DNA from 3 places in the Pseudomonas sp. DSP3-2-3 genome. Region 3 is predicted to be linked to each of the others. Evidence: riboswitches for the same ligand, from Rfam matches in the RefSeq annotation. Region 3 holds a riboswitch; each other region holds the start of a gene.

Region 1 (5,455 bases), on a different contig from region 3:
GGCAATGGCTCGATACACTGCGGCTCGTTCGTCAGTGCTGAACGCTTGGTCATTCATGGCTTGAAAAGCGCCGCAACCGCTTGAGGATTGGAAGGGAAATAGAAGTGGACGTAGGACGCCGTCATGCGCCCGTCGCGATAGACCGCCTCCGCGCCGCGCCCGCCGTTGGGGCTGATGCCACGGGCGATGGGCTGCAATTCGGTGCTGGTCAGCGAATGGTGATACGTGTGGCCGCGCAGTTCGCCTTCCGGCAACGCAACTGTTTGCAGCGCCAATGCCGCCAGACGCTTTTGCATGACCGCTTCACCGGCGAGCAAACCCACCAACTCGGCGCGCTGACCGTCGACATCGGTCAAGGCGTCGAGCAGGTACAACATGCCGCCACACTCGGCCAGCAAAGGCTTGCCCGCCTGATGATGCTGGCGAATCGCGTTCAGCATCGACGTGTTCTGGCTTAGCGCCACGTGGTGCAGTTCCGGATAACCACCGGGCAGATACAGGCTGTCGGCAGGCGGCAGCACCGAATCGCGGATCGGCGAGAAGAACACCAGTTCGGCACCCATGGCACGCAGCAGATCCAGGCTCGCGCCGTAGGTGAACGCAAACGCTTCGTCATGGGCGACGGCAATCGTTACGCCTTGCAGTAAAGGCTCGGCGGGTACCAGGTCCGGCGCAGCGAAGGTCACCGCAGGCGGCAGTTCAACTTCGCAGGTGCTGGCCAGTGCTGCGGCGGCGGCATCCAGACGCAGATCAAGATCGTTCAACTCGCTGGCCTGCACCAGCCCCAAATGCCGGCTTGGCAATTCGATGCCGGTTTCCCGGGACAACGCGCCGTACCAGCGCAAACCTTCGGTGAGGCTGCCTTCGAGCAGTTGCGCATGCCGCACGGTGCCGACCCGGTTGGCCAAAACGCCGGCGAACGGCAGGTCCGGCTGATAACGCGCCAGGCCCAGCGCCAGCGCGCCGAAGGTCTGGGCCATGGCCGTGCCGTCGATCACGCCGAGGACCGGCACGCCGAAATAACGCGCCAGGTCCGCGCTGGACGGCGTGCCATCGAACAGGCCCATCACGCCTTCGATCAGGATCAGGTCGGCTTCACCTGCCGCTTGCCACAACAGGCGGCGGCTTTCATCAGCGCCGACCATCCACAAATCGAGCTGATAAACCGGCGCACCGCTGGCGCGCTCAAGAATCATCGGGTCGAGAAAATCCGGGCCGCATTTGAATACGCGAACCTTGCGACCCTGATTGCGATGCAAACGGGCCAGCGCGGCGGTGACGGTGGTTTTGCCTTGGCCGGAGGCCGGTGCGGCGATCAGAACCGCCGGACAATGACGCGGTTCACTCACAACTCGATGCCTTTTTGCGCTCGAATGCCGGACTGGAATGCGTGTTTGACCACGGTGATTTCCGACACGGTGTCGGCCATGTCAATCATTTCCGGTTTCGCGCCACGGCCGGTGACAATCACATGCTGCATCGGCGGCCGGGCTTGCAGGTCGCTGAGCACTCGCTCGATGTCCAGATAACCGTGCTTGAGGGCGATGTTCAGTTCGTCGAGGATCACCATGCCGATGGCCGGATCACGGAGCATTTCCAGGGAAACTTCCCACGCTGCTTCGGCGGCGGCGATATCACGCTGGCGGTCCTGGGTTTCCCAGGTGTAGCCCTCGCCCATCACGTGATAGCGAACCTGCTCTGGGAAACGTCGGAAGAAGAACTCTTCGCCGGTGCTGTTGCTGCCCTTGATGAACTGCACGACACCGCACTGCATGCCGTGGCCCATGGCCCGGGCCAACATGCCGAATGCAGAACTGCTTTTGCCTTTACCGTTACCGGTCAGGACCAGCAACAGCCCGCATTCATTGGGTGCACTGGCGATGCGCTCGTCCATCACGGCTTTTTTGCGCAACATGCGCGCCAGATGGCGTTCGTCACGTTCGGGGGATTCGTTCATCTCAGCTCTCCGCTTGAGGGCACGCGAAAGCAGACGGCAGGCAATAGCAAATGACTGGCAGCACGACTTTCGTCATGCCCAGAGCATCGCCCGCCGTGATGCTGTTGAATGGATCAGGCCGGTCTCCGGGCTCATGAGCGGGAAATCCCCTACTGTGCGCCTTCCCAAATCCTTGCAGACCCAGTGGCATCAGGCACAGCGTTGACTCATCTACCGTTGCGGGGGCAGCACCGGAATTGGTCGCCATGAGCGTCCTTACCGGTTTCCCTGTTTCACTCAAACATTTGCTGCAGCGATTTAAAACGTAGCGAGCGACGACAAGACAAGGCGGAAACAGGCGAGAAAGCGGAGTTGAGGTTCCCTCAATGAGCATTTCGAGTCTGTTTCCAACGCAGTATTGTCGAGCGCAGCAGTTTTAAACGCTGTAGACCTGAGCACCTGAAACAAAAGGCGCAGGTTAGAGGGTTGGGGATTGAGCGTCAATCAACTCAGCAACAGGTTGAACCTCGAAAGCACAGGCGTCTCTATCTCTTACTGGAACACTGCCCGTTATGGAGATCGATCATGTTCAAGCTCAGACCACAGTTCGCGGTTTTGCTACTGGTTGCCGGAGGCCTTGCGGCCTGCGGCGAATCTTCGACCCTGCAAGTCACCGACGGCACCGGGCCGTCACCAAAGTTGCCGGAACCGAACAAGACGATGATTCCGACCGTCAACATAGCGCCAGCGGTGGGCTGGGAAAAAGACGCCAAACCCGTCGCGGCCAAGGGCACGCAGGTCGCCGCTTTCGCCGAACATCTGGACCACCCGCGCTGGCTTTACGTGCTGCCCAATGGTGACGTGCTGGTGGCGGAAACCAACTCGCCGCCAAAGCCTGATGACAATAAAGGCATTCGCGGCTGGGTCATGGGCAAAGTCATGGGCCGCGCCGGGGCCGGTGTTCCCAGCCCCAATCGGATTACCTTGCTGCGCGACAAGGATCACGACGGCATTGCCGAAACCCGCACGGTGTTCCTGGAAAACCTCAATTCGCCGTTCGGTATGACCTTGGTGGGCAACAAGCTGTATGTCGCCGACACCGACCGCCTGATCAGTTTCCCGTATCAGGACGGCCAGACCTCGATCAGCGCGCAGCCGACCAAAGTCGTCGATCTTCCGGGCGGCACGCTGAATCACCACTGGACCAAAAACGTCATCGCCAGCAAGGACGGCAGCAAGCTGTATGTGACGGTCGGTTCCAACAGCAACGTCGCGGAAAACGGGCTGGCAGCTGAAGAAGGTCGCGCGGCAATCTGGGAAGTTGACCCCGCCAGCGGTTCGCATCGGATCTTTGCTTCAGGCCTGCGCAACCCCAACGGCATGGATTGGGAGCCCACCACCGGCAAACTCTGGACGGCGGTCAACGAGCGTGACGAAATCGGCAGCGATCTGGTGCCGGACTACATCACTTCGGTGCAAGACGGGGCGTTCTATGGCTGGCCGTTCAGCTATTACGGCCAGCATGTGGACGTGCGCGTAACTCCGCAGAATCCGGAGCTGGTGGCCAAGGCCATCGCACCTGATTACGCGGTCGGCCCGCATACCGCGTCACTTGGCCTGGTGTTCGCCGATGGCAAGACGTTGCCGGCGCCGTTCAATGAAGGCGTGTTCATCGGCCAGCACGGCTCCTGGAACCGCAAACCACACAGCGGCTACAAAGTCCTGTTCGTGCCGTTCAGCGGCGGCAAGCCAAGCGGCGCGCCGATTGACCTGCTGACCGGTTTCCTGAATGCCGACGAAAAAGCCCAGGGTCGCCCGGTCGGCGTGGTCAATGATCATCAGGGTGGGTTACTGGTGGCGGATGACGTGGGGAACAAGATCTGGCGGGTGACTGCGGCGAAGGCACAATAAGTTAACGGCCTGTACAAAACTTGTGGGAGCAAGCTTGCTTGCGAATGCGTCCGGGAAGCTTGCAAAGATGTTGAACGGGCAAATGTCTTCGCGAGCAAGCTCGCTCCCACAAGTGAAACGCGGTCATCTCGTGGGACCGGATCTATCCGGGAAGGCGTCGGTGTAGACACCACATCTTCGGCATCTGTGGGTTGCCCCCAAACATAGAATCTCCCACAGGTTCGGTTCGTGTCCTACGGATTACGCGCCAGACTCGATGGCTGAATCACGCGCTTGGCATTCAGGTAAGCGCGCTGCCAATACGGCTTGTCCAGACTGTCCAGCTTGACCGTGCCGCCGGTAGCTGGCGCATGCACGAAACGCCCTTCCCCGACGTAAATCCCCGCATGGCTGACCTGCGAGCCACCGCCGGTGGCGAAGAACACCAGGTCGCCAGTCTGCAGCTGTTCACGACCCACATTCGGCGCGCGCATGCCGATCATGTCGCGGGTCGACCGAGGCAGAGCAATGCCCGCCGCGTCACGATAGACGTAGCCGATCAAACCGCTGCAATCAAAACCGGAATCAGGCGTGTTGCCACCCCAATGATAGGGCGTGCCGACCAGCCCGAGCGCGCGAAACATCACGTCTTCGATAGCCGGGGAAAAACTTTCAGGAGGAGCAATCAGCACCGGACGCTGAACAATCCGGGGCTTGGAGGGTGGCGGCGGCGCGCTGGCGCAAGCGCCGAGCAAGGCAGCAAGAGTAATGACCGCAAGGCGTATCGTAATCGACATGGATACAACAACCTGAGCTGGATGCGGCTGCTTGCCGAGGGCGCTAAATGCGCAAAACAGGCTTATAGCCTGTTTTTGCATAACACGGTAGTGATTACTTGCGGCGCTTGAGCGTAGTCGTGGTCATTGCAGTCGTCTGCGGCGCGATATTTGGCGATTCCATCGCCAGGGCGCGCTTGGCCTCGATGAACGTCTTGCTCCAGTACACATCGTCCAGGCTGTCGACGCGAACACCACCACTGCGACGGCTGCTGGAGTGAATGAACTGATTGTCGCCCAGGTAGATGGCTGCATGGCTGACACGACCGCGACCGGCAGTGCTGAAGAACAGCAGGTCGCCCGGCGCCAGATCATTGCGCTTAACCAGTGGCGCATCGATGTTGATCATGTCGCGAGAAGAACGCGGCAGGCTCATGCCAGCTTTCTCACGGAAAAGATAACCGATGAAACCGCTGCAATCGAAACCGGTGCTGGTTGAGGTGCCACCGAAACGGTAGCGAGTACCGATCAGGGATTTGCCACGCTCAAGGATGCTGTCAGCCAGGGCTGGCAGTTGATAAGGCTTGTTGTCGGCAAACTGAGCCAGCTCGGCTTCAGTGGCCAGTTCTTCCTGCAACACCGAGCGATCGGAACGGCTGGCGGAGGATTGCGCGGTGATCTGCGTCTTGTACTGCTGTTGCTGCGCATCTTGTTGAGATACCGGCATGTTGGCCGAGCAACCGAACAGTAGTGATACGAGTGCGAGAGGCACGAGGGGTGCGAAGCGAGCTAGCATGGGCACAACCGTGGCTGACTGTTAAGGTGGCGAGACTATGCCAACTATGATCCTCAT
Region 2 (5,455 bases), on a different contig from region 3:
ACAGCACGTCGGCGGCGATCAGGAACAGGGCGCCACTCAATGCGCTGAGCGGGATCAGCCGCCCGTGGCGCACGCCGACCAACAGGCGCGCAGCGTGCGGGACCACCAGACCGACGAAGCCGATCGAACCCACCAGTGACACCATCACCGCCGTGACCAGTGCAACCGTGGCGATCAGCACCACTTGAACACGTCGCACCGGGATGCCAAGCGCGGCGGCCGAATCGCTGCCGAACATGAACGCATCCAGCGCGCGGCGATGCCACAGGCAAATCGCCAGTCCGATCAACACCACCGGCACAGCCAATGTCACCGACTGCCAGCGCACCCCGCTGAGGTTGCCCAATAACCAGAACATGATGCCTCGCGCCTGTTCGGAGCTGGCCGACTTGGTAATCAGGAACGAAGTCAGGGCGTTGAACAGCTGCGAACCGGCGATGCCTGCCAGAATGATTTGCCCGCTGCCACTGACCGCCCCGGTGCTGCGCGCCAGCAAGGCGACCAGGGCAAACGCTGCAATCGCGCCCGCGAAGGCGCCCATCGACAGCGAGATGGCGCCGGCGCCGAGGCCGATGATCGACACCAGTACCGCGCCGGTCGAAGCTCCGGCAGAAATCCCCAGCAGGTACGGATCGGCCAGCGGATTGCGCAGCAGTGATTGCAACACCACCCCGGAAATCGCCAGCCCGGCGCCGCATGCGGCGGCCACCAGCGCGCGGGTCAGGCGGTAGTTCCAGACGATACCTTCATCGATAGGATCCAGGACAAAACCGGCGCCCCACACCTTGTTGGCCAGCACCTGAAACACCAGCGACAGGCTGATCGGCGTCTCACCAATGGCGATGCCGGCCAGTATCGCGGCCAACAACACCGGGATCACCCACGCTGCATGCAGACAAACCCTGCGCAGAACCTGACCGCCGGTTACTGCTCTCATTTTCCCGGATCAACCTGATCGATGGCGCCGGCCAGCTCGTTGATGCCGTCGAACATGCGCACCGAGGCCTGCATGGCGTCGGCGTCGAGGATCACGATGCGGTTGTGCTTCACGGCATCCATGTTTTTCGTCACCGGATCGGACTTGAGGAATTCCAGCTTTTTCTGGAAGTCGTCAGCGGGGAAGCGGCGGCGATCCATGCGCGCAATGACCAGCACTGTCGGGTTGGCCTTGGCGATGGTTTCCCAGCCGACGGTTGGCCATTCTTCATCGGACTCAATCACGTTGCGCAGGCCGAGGGTGTTCATCATGAAATCCGGAACGCCTTTGCGCCCTGCAACATAAGGGTCGATGTGCAGGTCGGCGCTGGAAAACCAGAACAGCGCCGAAGCATCGGTCAAGTGCTTGGCCTTGACGCTGGCCTGAGCCTTGGTCAGACCGGCACGCAGCTGGGCGCTCAATTCATCGCCACGGTCCTGCACGTCGAAGATCTGCGCCAGTTGCGTCACGGTCTTGAATACGGTTTCCACTGAGAACGGCTTGAGACGCGTGCCATCGGCGCCGACCAGGTTGTCTTTGCCTTCGCAGTCCGACGGCATGATGTAGGTCGGGATATTCAGTTCGCTGAACTGCTCACGTGTGCCGACCGCGCCTTGCGGGCCGACCATCCACTCAAACTGCACCGGCACCAGGTCAGGTCGTTTGCCGATGACCGATTCGAAGCTCGGTTCGTTATCGGCCAGACGCGGAATCCGGTCGTTCTGGGCCTTGAACTGGGGCAGCACATCGTTGAACCACAGCGAAGTGCCGACCACTTTGTCGGCCAGTCCGAGTGAATAGAGGATTTCAGTGCCGGCCTGGCCGATGGTGACTGTTTTGCCGGGTGCCTGTTTGAAGGTCAGCGGCATGCCGCAGTTTTCGACGGTCAGCGGGTAGTGCGTCGGGCCGGCGGCCAGTGCCAGTGCAGAACATCCAAGGCTGGCAAACAGTACGGCAAGGCGAGGCAAAGGCATAAAAGGCTATCTCCATTCGAACGGAATGTCCGGACGGCGGTGTAAGGGCAGGAAACACATCAGCCACCGCTGCCGACTGCGGCGTGGCCGGTCGAGCAGGGTCTGGCAGCAACGGCGATGAACCGATTCTGACGGATGTCCTCCCGGGACACCCCGCCGGTGGGTCAATTGCCAGGGCGCACGCTCGTACGACCCTGATGTCGGCAGGTCTCCTGACTGACGCGTCATCGCCATGCTCCGGCCTTCCCGGATTTATCCAGTGGCATCGATGGAGCGGCTCAGCGTCTACAGTTGCGGGGGCAGTTCCGGTTGATGACCTGAGGCCATCACGGATTCCCTATTAATCCCGTTTGGGAACCGACGGGCGGCATGGTAATGGATATCAACCGCGACGGGGAAGTTTTCCCGGCGGTCGATTCGCTGGCCTGGAGATTGCTCGCAGATCACCCGTTGGTGAACCTAATCGGCCGGCGGCCGGTCGATACATGCACGCTGGCTGAGTGCTCCGGTGACAAATCGGCGATGATGATGCCCGGCACGTATTATTTCTGGAGATTTCCCCCTGTGATATCGACTCAACGCACGGCCTGGCTCAAAGCCTGGGGTGCACATGCTTTTACCGCCACCGGTGTGGTCATTGCCTTCATGGCAACCATCGCGCTGTTCGAAGACCAGCCCAAGGCGTGCCTGCTTTGGCTGGGGCTGGCGCTGGTGGTAGATGGAGTCGATGGCTCCCTGGCGCGCAAATTCAATGTTCAGTCAGTGTTGCCGGGCTTTGATGGTTCAGTGCTCGATCTGGTCATTGATTACCTGACCTACGTGTTCATTCCGGCGCTGTTCATCTATCGCTACATCGATTTGCCGGATCACACCATGTTGCTCAGCACTGCGGTGATTCTGGTGTCCTCGCTGTTTTGCTTCTGCAACCTGGAAATGAAGAGCAAGGATAATTATTTTCAGGGCTTTCCCGCCGCCTGGAACGTGGTTGCGCTGTGCGTCTACATCATCTCGCCAGCCTCCTGGGTGACGTTGCTGACCGTCTTCGGCCTGGCCTTGCTGACCCTGACGCGCATGAAATTCCTCCACCCATTTCGCGTCCGCCGCCTGATGCCGCTGAACATCACCGTCACCACGATCTGGCTGGTGTGCAGCGCCTTGCTGGTAATCGACCACCCGGCGCAAAGCCCGACAGTCATGATCGTCTGGTCCGCAATGTCCGCCTACTTCCTGGGGATTTGCCTGTGGCGCACTTCGCTGGAGTGGTTGGGCAAGTTGCGCGGCTGAGGCGAATGCCGGCCTGTGCAGGCTGTGTGCGAATTCATCCGGGAAGAGGGCGGCGGGATCGACAGACGTTCGCCTGGCACACCGCTTCGCGGCCGTCGTAACCTCCGAACGCTCCCACAGGTTACACACCAGTCATCCAATAATCCGAACTCCCGCCACGCTGCCGCTTCCAAATCATGTCACTCCCCATTGATCTGATTCTGTGAGGGCATCATGAGCATACGACCTGTCGACACCCAAGCTGCGCAATCCCCGGGGCCGAACCCCAATCCGATGGAATCCGACGACGAGGCGCGCCCGGACGATGATGTGCGCAACGCCGAGGACAATGAGGTGGAGCCGGATGATCCGGACATCGCGGGCGACGATGGCTCTGGCGTGCCGAGCTAAAACACGTGGTAGTCAGCCACGATAATCAGGCGTCGCCCATTTACGTGGGCTGCGCTGGCTGGAGTCTGCCTCGCGAGCATTGGTCGGCATTTGACCAACAAGGCTCGCATTTGCAGCGTTATGCCTTGCGGCTGCCAGCGGTTGAAATCAATAGCTCGTTCTACCGTCCTCATCGTCATCAAACCTACGTGCGCTGGGCTGAATCGGTTCCCGCAGGCTTTCGCTTTGCAGTGAAGGTACCCAAGCTGATCACTCACGAACGGCGCTTGCTGGAATGCAATGCAGCGCTGGACGAGTTCATGGCGCAGTGCAGCGGGCTTGGCGAAAAACTCGGTTGCCTGCTGGTTCAGTTGCCGCCGTCCCTGGCTTATGAATCTCAGCCTGCGCAGGTTTTCTTTCAGGCGTTGCGGGAGCGTTTTTCCGACGATGTCGTGCTTGAGCCCCGCCACGAGAGCTGGCTGAACGCCGAAAATCTACTGATGGAACATCGAATTGGCCGGGTCGCGGCTGATCCATCGCCGATCCCCGGCGGCACGCTTCCCGCAGGCTGGCCGGGCGTTCGCTACTGGCGCCTGCACGGTTCGCCACGCATCTACCACAGCACGTACGAACAATCCCGGCTGGAAATACTGGCCAAGGATTTGCTGGCATCCGGGCAAAAAAACATCCCCAACTGGTGCATTTTCGATAACACCGCCAGTGGTTTTGCCGTGGGTAATGCGCTGGAGTTGCAGCGGCTGTTGTCCCGCTGATCTTGCCCGGACGTTGTTTCCGGGAGTCGCACGTTTTAGTCTCTGGTCACTTCTCAAAACAACACGGGAGCCACCATGAGCTGGTCAGCCAGGCAGTATTCAATTTTCGAGCAACAGCGCACGCGGCCGGTCCTTGATCTGGTGGCGGCGATCCCGACGCAGAACGTACAGACAGCGGTGGATCTGGGCTGCGGCCCCGGTAATTCGACAGAAGTGCTTGCCGAACGTTATCCCGATGCGCGAGTAACCGGCCTGGACAGTTCGGAAAACATGCTGATCGACGCGCGCCAGCGGTTGCCAGCCTTGAGCTTCGAGTTGGCCGACCTCGCTGCCTGGAATCCCGCACAACCACTGGATGTGATTCTCGCCAACGCTTCGCTGCAATGGGTGGCGGATCACGCCGCGCTGTATCCACGGCTGGTTAGCAAGCTCACACCCGGTGGCAGCCTGGCGGTACAAACTCCCGATAACTTGCAGGAACCGGCCCACCGTCTGGCCCGTGAAGTGGCAGCGGACGGGCCGTGGGCGAGCAAGATTGCTGCGGTGAAACATCCTGATCGCCACGACGCGAGTTTTTATTACTCACTGCTCAAGGGCCATTGCAGTTCAGTGGACGTGTGGCGCACCACCTATTTTCATCCGCTGGAAGGTGGGCATGCGGCGGTGGTCGAGTGGTTCAAGGGTTCGGCATTGCGGCCTTATCTTGAGCCCCTGGATGAGACGCTGAAGCTCGCGTTCCTCGAACGTTATCTCGCCGCGATCAGCGAGGCTTATCCGGCCCTTGAAGACGGAACTGTGCTGTTGCCGTTTCCACGGTTATTTGTGGTGGCAACGCGTTAAGCGATCAAGCTGTTCGACGAGCGGAGAATAACCGGCCAAGCACCGTCTATATCGAGGGTTCGCAACGGGTCAGGCAGAAATGCCTGGCCCGTTTTTGCTTGCGTTGAGAAATTGCCATCAAAAAAAGATTGAGTTATCACACTAAATGTTATTAATTTAACAAAATATAATCGTTAAAAAGGTTTTCTCCCGCTGTGGAGGGCCCGATATATCAAGGTGAATACAATGAATAAGATCGC
Region 3 (5,455 bases):
TGAAATGCTGTTCTACCTGTTGTTTTCGACGGTGTTTCTGTTTCAGCAACGCCATCGTCCGCTGATCGTTGCCGCCGCGCTGTTTGCCGTCAGCGAAGTGCTGGCGCGCTCCGGGCTGATCAGCCGCTTCTACGGCAATGACATCGTCTATGAGTTTCTGCTGGGTATCGGCATCGGGATCATCTATCGCAAGGGCTGGATCAAAGAAGGGGTCTGGTTGCCACTGCTCGGCATCGCCGCCGCTCTGGTCGCGATCTACCACCTGACTCCAGCGGAGCGCTTGCTTAATTGGGGCGTGCCCAGCGCGTTGATTGTTTTGTCGTGCATTTCCCTGGAGCCATGTTTCCGGGGTAACCGGCTGCTCAAGGTTCTCGGAGATTGCTCGTATTCGGTGTATCTGCTGCATGTGTTGGTGCTGTATGCCGGCTGGCTGGCGGCCGAGCATTTCGCCCTGAATCCGTATCTGGTGTTCGCGGTATGCGTGCCCGTCATCGGTTTGGGCGCGTGGGGCAGTTATGAATGGCTGGAAAAAGGCCTGTATCGCCGTATGAAAGGCTGGCTGGACAAGCGCCGCAGCGCTGACGCCGCGCAAGTTCTTTCCTGATTGGCTCTTTCCTGGCCGGCGCATTTGCGACCGGCTCTTCCCCGACCTGCTCTTTTCCGACAAAAACACTAGGACTTTGTATGACGCCGCCGATTGGCGTAAACTGCCGGCACGTCTGCGAGGAATTTTCATGACCGCTATCATTATTACCGATGCTGCCCACGACTATCTGGCCGATCTGCTCGAAAAGCAGAACACCCCGGGCATCGGCATCCGCGTGTTTATTACCCAACCTGGCACCCAATACGCTGAGACCTGCATTGCTTATTGCAAGCCGGGCGAAGAGAAACCGGAAGACAAGGCCATTGGCCTGAAAAGCTTCACGGCCTGGATCGATAACTTCAGCGAAGCGTTTCTCGACGATGCCGTCGTCGATTACGCCACAGACCGCATGGGCGGCCAGCTGACCATCAAGGCGCCAAACGCCAAAGTACCCATGGTCAATGCCGACAGCCCGATCAACGAGCGCATCAGCTATTACCTGCAAACCGAGATCAATCCCGGTCTTGCCAGCCACGGCGGCCAGGTGACACTGATCGACGTCGTCGAAGAAGAAGACAAGAACATCGCTGTGCTGCAATTCGGTGGCGGTTGCCAGGGTTGCGGTCAGGCCGATGTGACGCTCAAGGAAGGCATCGAGCGCACCTTGCTCGAACGTATTCCCGAGCTGAGCGGTGTGCGTGATGTCACCGACCACACCCAGAAAGAGAACGCTTACTACTAAGCGGTTTTCAATACCCACAAAACCCCGACGCGTTCGGGGTTTTTTGTGGCTGCCGTTTCACGGCCTGAACAAATGCGCATGTCCCGCACGATACAGCGACGACTCCCCAAAGCTATCGTCCGCCAGAACGCGTCCCACCAGAATCAGCGCCGTACGCCGAAAGCCTTTAACACGCACCTTGTCCTCGATGTCCGCCAGCGTGCCCAGGGCCCAGTCCTGATCCGGCCAGCTGGCGCGATGCACCACGGCAATCGGGCAGTCACTGCCGTAATGGGGCAGCAGTTCGGCAACGATCTTGTGCAGATTGTTGACCCCCAAGTGAATCGCCATGGTGGCGCGATGCTGCGCCAGGCTCGCCAGCTCTTCGCCGGGCGGCATCGTGGTCTTGTCGGCGAAACGGGTGAGAATCACGCTCTGCGAGATGTCCGGCAGCGTCAGCTCAGCGCCTAGCAGGGCGGCGCACGCAGCGGTGGCGGTAACGCCGGGAATGATCTCGAACGGAATGTTCGATTCGCGTAAATGACGGATCTGCTCGCCAATGGCGCCATACAGGCTTGGGTCGCCTGAATGCACGCGAGCGACATCCTGGCCCTGTTCATGAGCGGATTTCATCAAGGCGATGATCTGTTCGAGATGCAATTCGGCACTATTGCTGATCTGCACGGCGTTATGACCGTCCAGCACCGCCGTTGGCACCAGCGATCCCGCATAGATGATCACCGGACAACTACGGATCAGACGTTGCCCCTTGACCGTGATCAACTCCGGATCGCCAGGGCCTGCGCCGATGAAAAAAACGGTCATGGAAACTCCAGATTCTTGAGTGAAAGCGGCGTGAGAGGCGGGATTATCGGCTATCGAGCAGGGTGCTGGCCAAGGCAAATGTTGCCTGCCGATTATTGACCCGTGGGATAAGCAAGCGTGCAGGACCTGATCGGTTGGCCAACGCTAATGCTGCGCTCTCCGCAACCCCATAACAGCCGGTGTGCTCGAAGGTGGTCAACGAACGATGCGTCAATTGCGCTTCATAGGCGTTGAGTTGTTGTGCGCTGAAGACTGTCAGCGGTAAGCGAAGCCGCAGAGCCAGCTCCAGCAACCCAGGCTCGTCGCTTTTCAGGTCGATGGAGGCGAGGGCGCTGAGGTCTTGCAACTCAAGGTCATGACCGCGAAGGCTGTGTTCGATTAACTCAAGCATTACGCCAGCGGAACATCCGCGTTGGCAGCCGAGCCCGGCCACCAGCGTCGGCCGCAATTGATCAGGCTTGATCAAGGTCGGTGTTGTTACGGCGGAACAGCCAGGCGCTGATCACGCCCATGGCAATCCAGAACAGCGCGTTGGTCAGCAGCGAGGCGATCTTGAATTGCGACTCAAGTGCCTCAGGCGCCAGGCTTTCATGCACGGGCGGTTGTGGCGCGCCGATGATATGCGGCACGACCAGAATCGCCACGCCCAACACTTTAAGCAGCCAGTTCTTGCCAAACACGATCAAGGCGAGCGCGACGGCGGTGGACGCTGCGGTGCCGATCCACCAGATTTGCCGTTGGGTCAGGTCCGCTGCAGCAGTGCCCGGCAGTTCTGGCGGCAGGCCAAGGGTCGGCGCGAGGGTGAACACCGCAAAACCGGCCAATCCCCACAGTACGCCTTGGGAGGTTTTGCCCGGAGCACGCAAGGTATAAAGGCCGGCCAGCATCAGCGCGAAGCCTACCGCGACTACCAGATTGCCACCGGTAGTGGACAGAATGCGCTGCCAGCCATCCTGCGGAGACCAGGCTTCTTCGTTGTGCACATGACCGGTCGGGGCGTTTTCGGCGTGCTCGTGAACCTGTTCGGTCGGAGCGTTCTCGTAGGTTTCGGCTTGCAGAATCAGCGGCACGACCCAGAAGCTTTGCAGCAGGGTCAGAAACAGCGCGGCAATCAGGCCGGTGAAACCCGCCGTTTGAGCAATTCGCTTGAACATGGCATCAGTCTCAATGGCAAGGAAAGGCAGAGCTGTGGCGGGTGTCATGCGCGGCATTGTGCACGGCGTCGATGTGCGAGAAACCGGCAAAGTACACCAGGCACGCGCCGAGAATGGCAGCGCTGAGCGCGGCGGTCAGGCGTTGAGTCTGGGTGGCAGTGGTCGTACTGGCGGAATGACTGGTTGTACTGATCGACATGGCGCTTCCCTCTTGGATGTCGGCAAGGTGAGGGGAACGCACGGGAACTCCGCTGACAGGCGTCAGCAGAGATCAACAGCGCCCGCCCACCGCGGGTTTGTCAGAAGTTTCATGTCGGGCCGGTCTCCGGGCTTGCGAGGGGCTGATTGCTCAACCTGAAAAAGCCGCCTTCCCATGCCGTTGCCGGCCACAGTGGATCTGACTCTTCACTCGCTTACCGTTGCGGGGGCAGCGCCGGACTTGCACAAGCCATGAGGCCTGAACGCACCGGTTTCCCGTTTCACCCTGTGAAGGGCACCCGAACAAGGCGTACAGGAGAGCATGGGCTGGCGCTGAACGTCAATCAGTTCGCGTCGGGCGCTGGCTGGTGATTGACCTGTCGATGGTCACTGCGTAGCCTTGCCGGTTCGAGGTTCTGTGCCCTGCACCCGCTGCCCTGCAGCCGGAAAGCGCACAGCTAAGATGGGAACGCGGTCAATGCCGCGGCTGCCCCCGCAACTGTAAGCGGTCAGGTTCATTGCACAGCCACTGCGACAAGCGGGAAGGCGCCATGAATTGCAGGTGGAAGTTCACCCGTAACCGCAAGCCAGGAGACCTGCCTCGACCTGGGCATCTTGCCCTGCAAATTCTCACTACAACCGGGCGGGGTGATCCGGTGGCGAATCCAGTCCTGTGGCTGATCACCGGATTTTCGTCCTGTTTGCCCGCCGCTTTGCCAAAGGGCACCTGATGAAAACACTGGCCAAACTTCCCGTCACCATCGTTACCGGCTTTTTGGGCTCGGGTAAAACCACGCTGTTGCGCCATATGCTCGACAACGCCGAAGGCCGCCGCATCGCGGTAATCGTCAACGAATTCGGCGAGCTGGGCATCGATGGCGAAATCCTCAAGCAATGCACCATCGGCTGCACCGAAGAAGAAGCCAACGGCAGGGTTTACGAGCTGGCCAACGGTTGCTTGTGCTGCACCGTCCAGGAAGAATTCTTCCCTGTGATGCGCGAACTGGTGGCGCGTCGTGGCGATCTTGATCACATCCTCATCGAAACCTCCGGCCTGGCATTGCCCAAGCCACTGGTACAAGCCTTCCAATGGCCGGAAATCCGCAACGCCTGCACCGTGGATGCCGTGATTACCGTGGTCGACAGCCCGGCAGTGCTGGCTGGCACCTTCGCGGCATTTCCTGATCAGGTCGATGCCCAGCGCAAGCTTGATCCGAATCTGGACCACGAATCGCCACTGCACGAGTTGTTTGCCGACCAACTGGCCAGTGCCGACCTCGTCATCCTCAACAAAGCCGACATGATCGACGCCGCAGGTCTGGCTGCCGTGCGTGCCGAGGTGTCCGAAGAGTTGCCGCCGGCGGTCAAGGTCATCGAAGCCAGCAGCGGCCGGTTGCCAATCAGCGTATTGCTGGGTCTGGGGGCTGAATCGGAACTGCATATCGACGCCCGGAAAACTCACCACGATCACCACGAAGGCGACGATCATGACGATCATGATCATGACGCTTTCGACTCGATTTCGATCAAGCTGCCACAGGCCGATGAAAGTGCGCTGCTCGATGCGCTGACTCGGCTGGTTGTCGAACATGGCGTCTTGCGCGTCAAGGGGTTTGCGGCCATTCCCGGCAAGCCAATGCGCTTGCTGATTCAAGGCGTCGGCACGCGCTTCGACAAGCATTTCGACCGCGCCTGGGGCGTTGACGAAGAGCGCGCAACCAACCTGGTGTTGATTGGCCAGAAACTGGACGCAGCGGTACTTGAAGCACAACTGCGTGCTGCGGTTGCTGGCTGACCCATGCACCTACTGAGAACCCAGCCCGGTGGTTTCGTGCCGGACGACAGCATCGCCGACCTGGGCCAAACCCCCGCCGAGCTGGTGATTCTCTGTAGCGGCGACTCAAGCCTGGCCTTGCTCGCCGAAGCTGCGCAGCAGTTACCCGACGACTACCCGAGCCTGCGTCTGGCCAA

Evidence for each region. Region 3 has a riboswitch for cobalamin ahead of ACP7E4_RS00755 (CbtB domain-containing protein). Riboswitches for the same ligand answer to the same signal wherever they lie in the genome.
Region 1: linked by a shared signal. The riboswitch ahead of cobO (cob(I)yrinic acid a,c-diamide adenosyltransferase) and the one ahead of ACP7E4_RS00755 (CbtB domain-containing protein) in region 3 are both predicted to bind cobalamin.
Region 2: linked by a shared signal. The riboswitch ahead of ACP7E4_RS13035 (ABC transporter substrate-binding protein) and the one ahead of ACP7E4_RS00755 (CbtB domain-containing protein) in region 3 are both predicted to bind cobalamin.

Annotation. Positions count from the first base shown of each region.
Region 1 covers NZ_JAFCXH010000002.1:149,968-155,422, reverse strand. Annotated here, with positions in the region: gene bluB (5,6-dimethylbenzimidazole synthase) at 1-57, opposite strand, end outside; gene ACP7E4_RS03530 (cobyrinate a,c-diamide synthase) at 54-1,349, opposite strand; gene cobO (cob(I)yrinic acid a,c-diamide adenosyltransferase) at 1,346-1,957, opposite strand; cobalamin riboswitch at 2,057-2,280, opposite strand; gene ACP7E4_RS03520 (PQQ-dependent sugar dehydrogenase) at 2,522-3,847, shown strand; gene ACP7E4_RS03515 (C40 family peptidase) at 4,081-4,623, opposite strand; gene ACP7E4_RS03510 (C40 family peptidase) at 4,718-5,398, opposite strand.
Region 2 covers NZ_JAFCXH010000009.1:158,900-164,354, forward strand. Annotated here, with positions in the region: gene ACP7E4_RS13030 (FecCD family ABC transporter permease) at 1-937, opposite strand, end outside; gene ACP7E4_RS13035 (ABC transporter substrate-binding protein) at 934-1,950, opposite strand; cobalamin riboswitch at 2,136-2,327, opposite strand; gene pcsA (phosphatidylcholine synthase) at 2,515-3,234, shown strand; gene ACP7E4_RS13045 (hypothetical protein) at 3,448-3,624, shown strand; gene ACP7E4_RS13050 (DUF72 domain-containing protein) at 3,630-4,376, shown strand; gene tam (trans-aconitate 2-methyltransferase) at 4,452-5,216, shown strand; gene rbsK (ribokinase) at 5,442-5,455, shown strand, end outside.
Region 3 covers NZ_JAFCXH010000001.1:167,504-172,958, reverse strand. Annotated here, with positions in the region: gene ACP7E4_RS00780 (acyltransferase family protein) at 1-604, shown strand, start outside; gene nfuA (Fe-S biogenesis protein NfuA) at 735-1,328, shown strand; gene cobM (precorrin-4 C(11)-methyltransferase) at 1,386-2,132, opposite strand; gene ACP7E4_RS00765 (cobalamin biosynthesis protein) at 2,176-2,595, opposite strand; gene ACP7E4_RS00760 (CbtA family protein) at 2,585-3,286, opposite strand; gene ACP7E4_RS00755 (CbtB domain-containing protein) at 3,297-3,485, opposite strand; cobalamin riboswitch at 3,586-3,802, opposite strand; cobalamin riboswitch at 3,879-4,102, shown strand; gene cobW (cobalamin biosynthesis protein CobW) at 4,215-5,279, shown strand; gene cobN (cobaltochelatase subunit CobN) at 5,283-5,455, shown strand, end outside.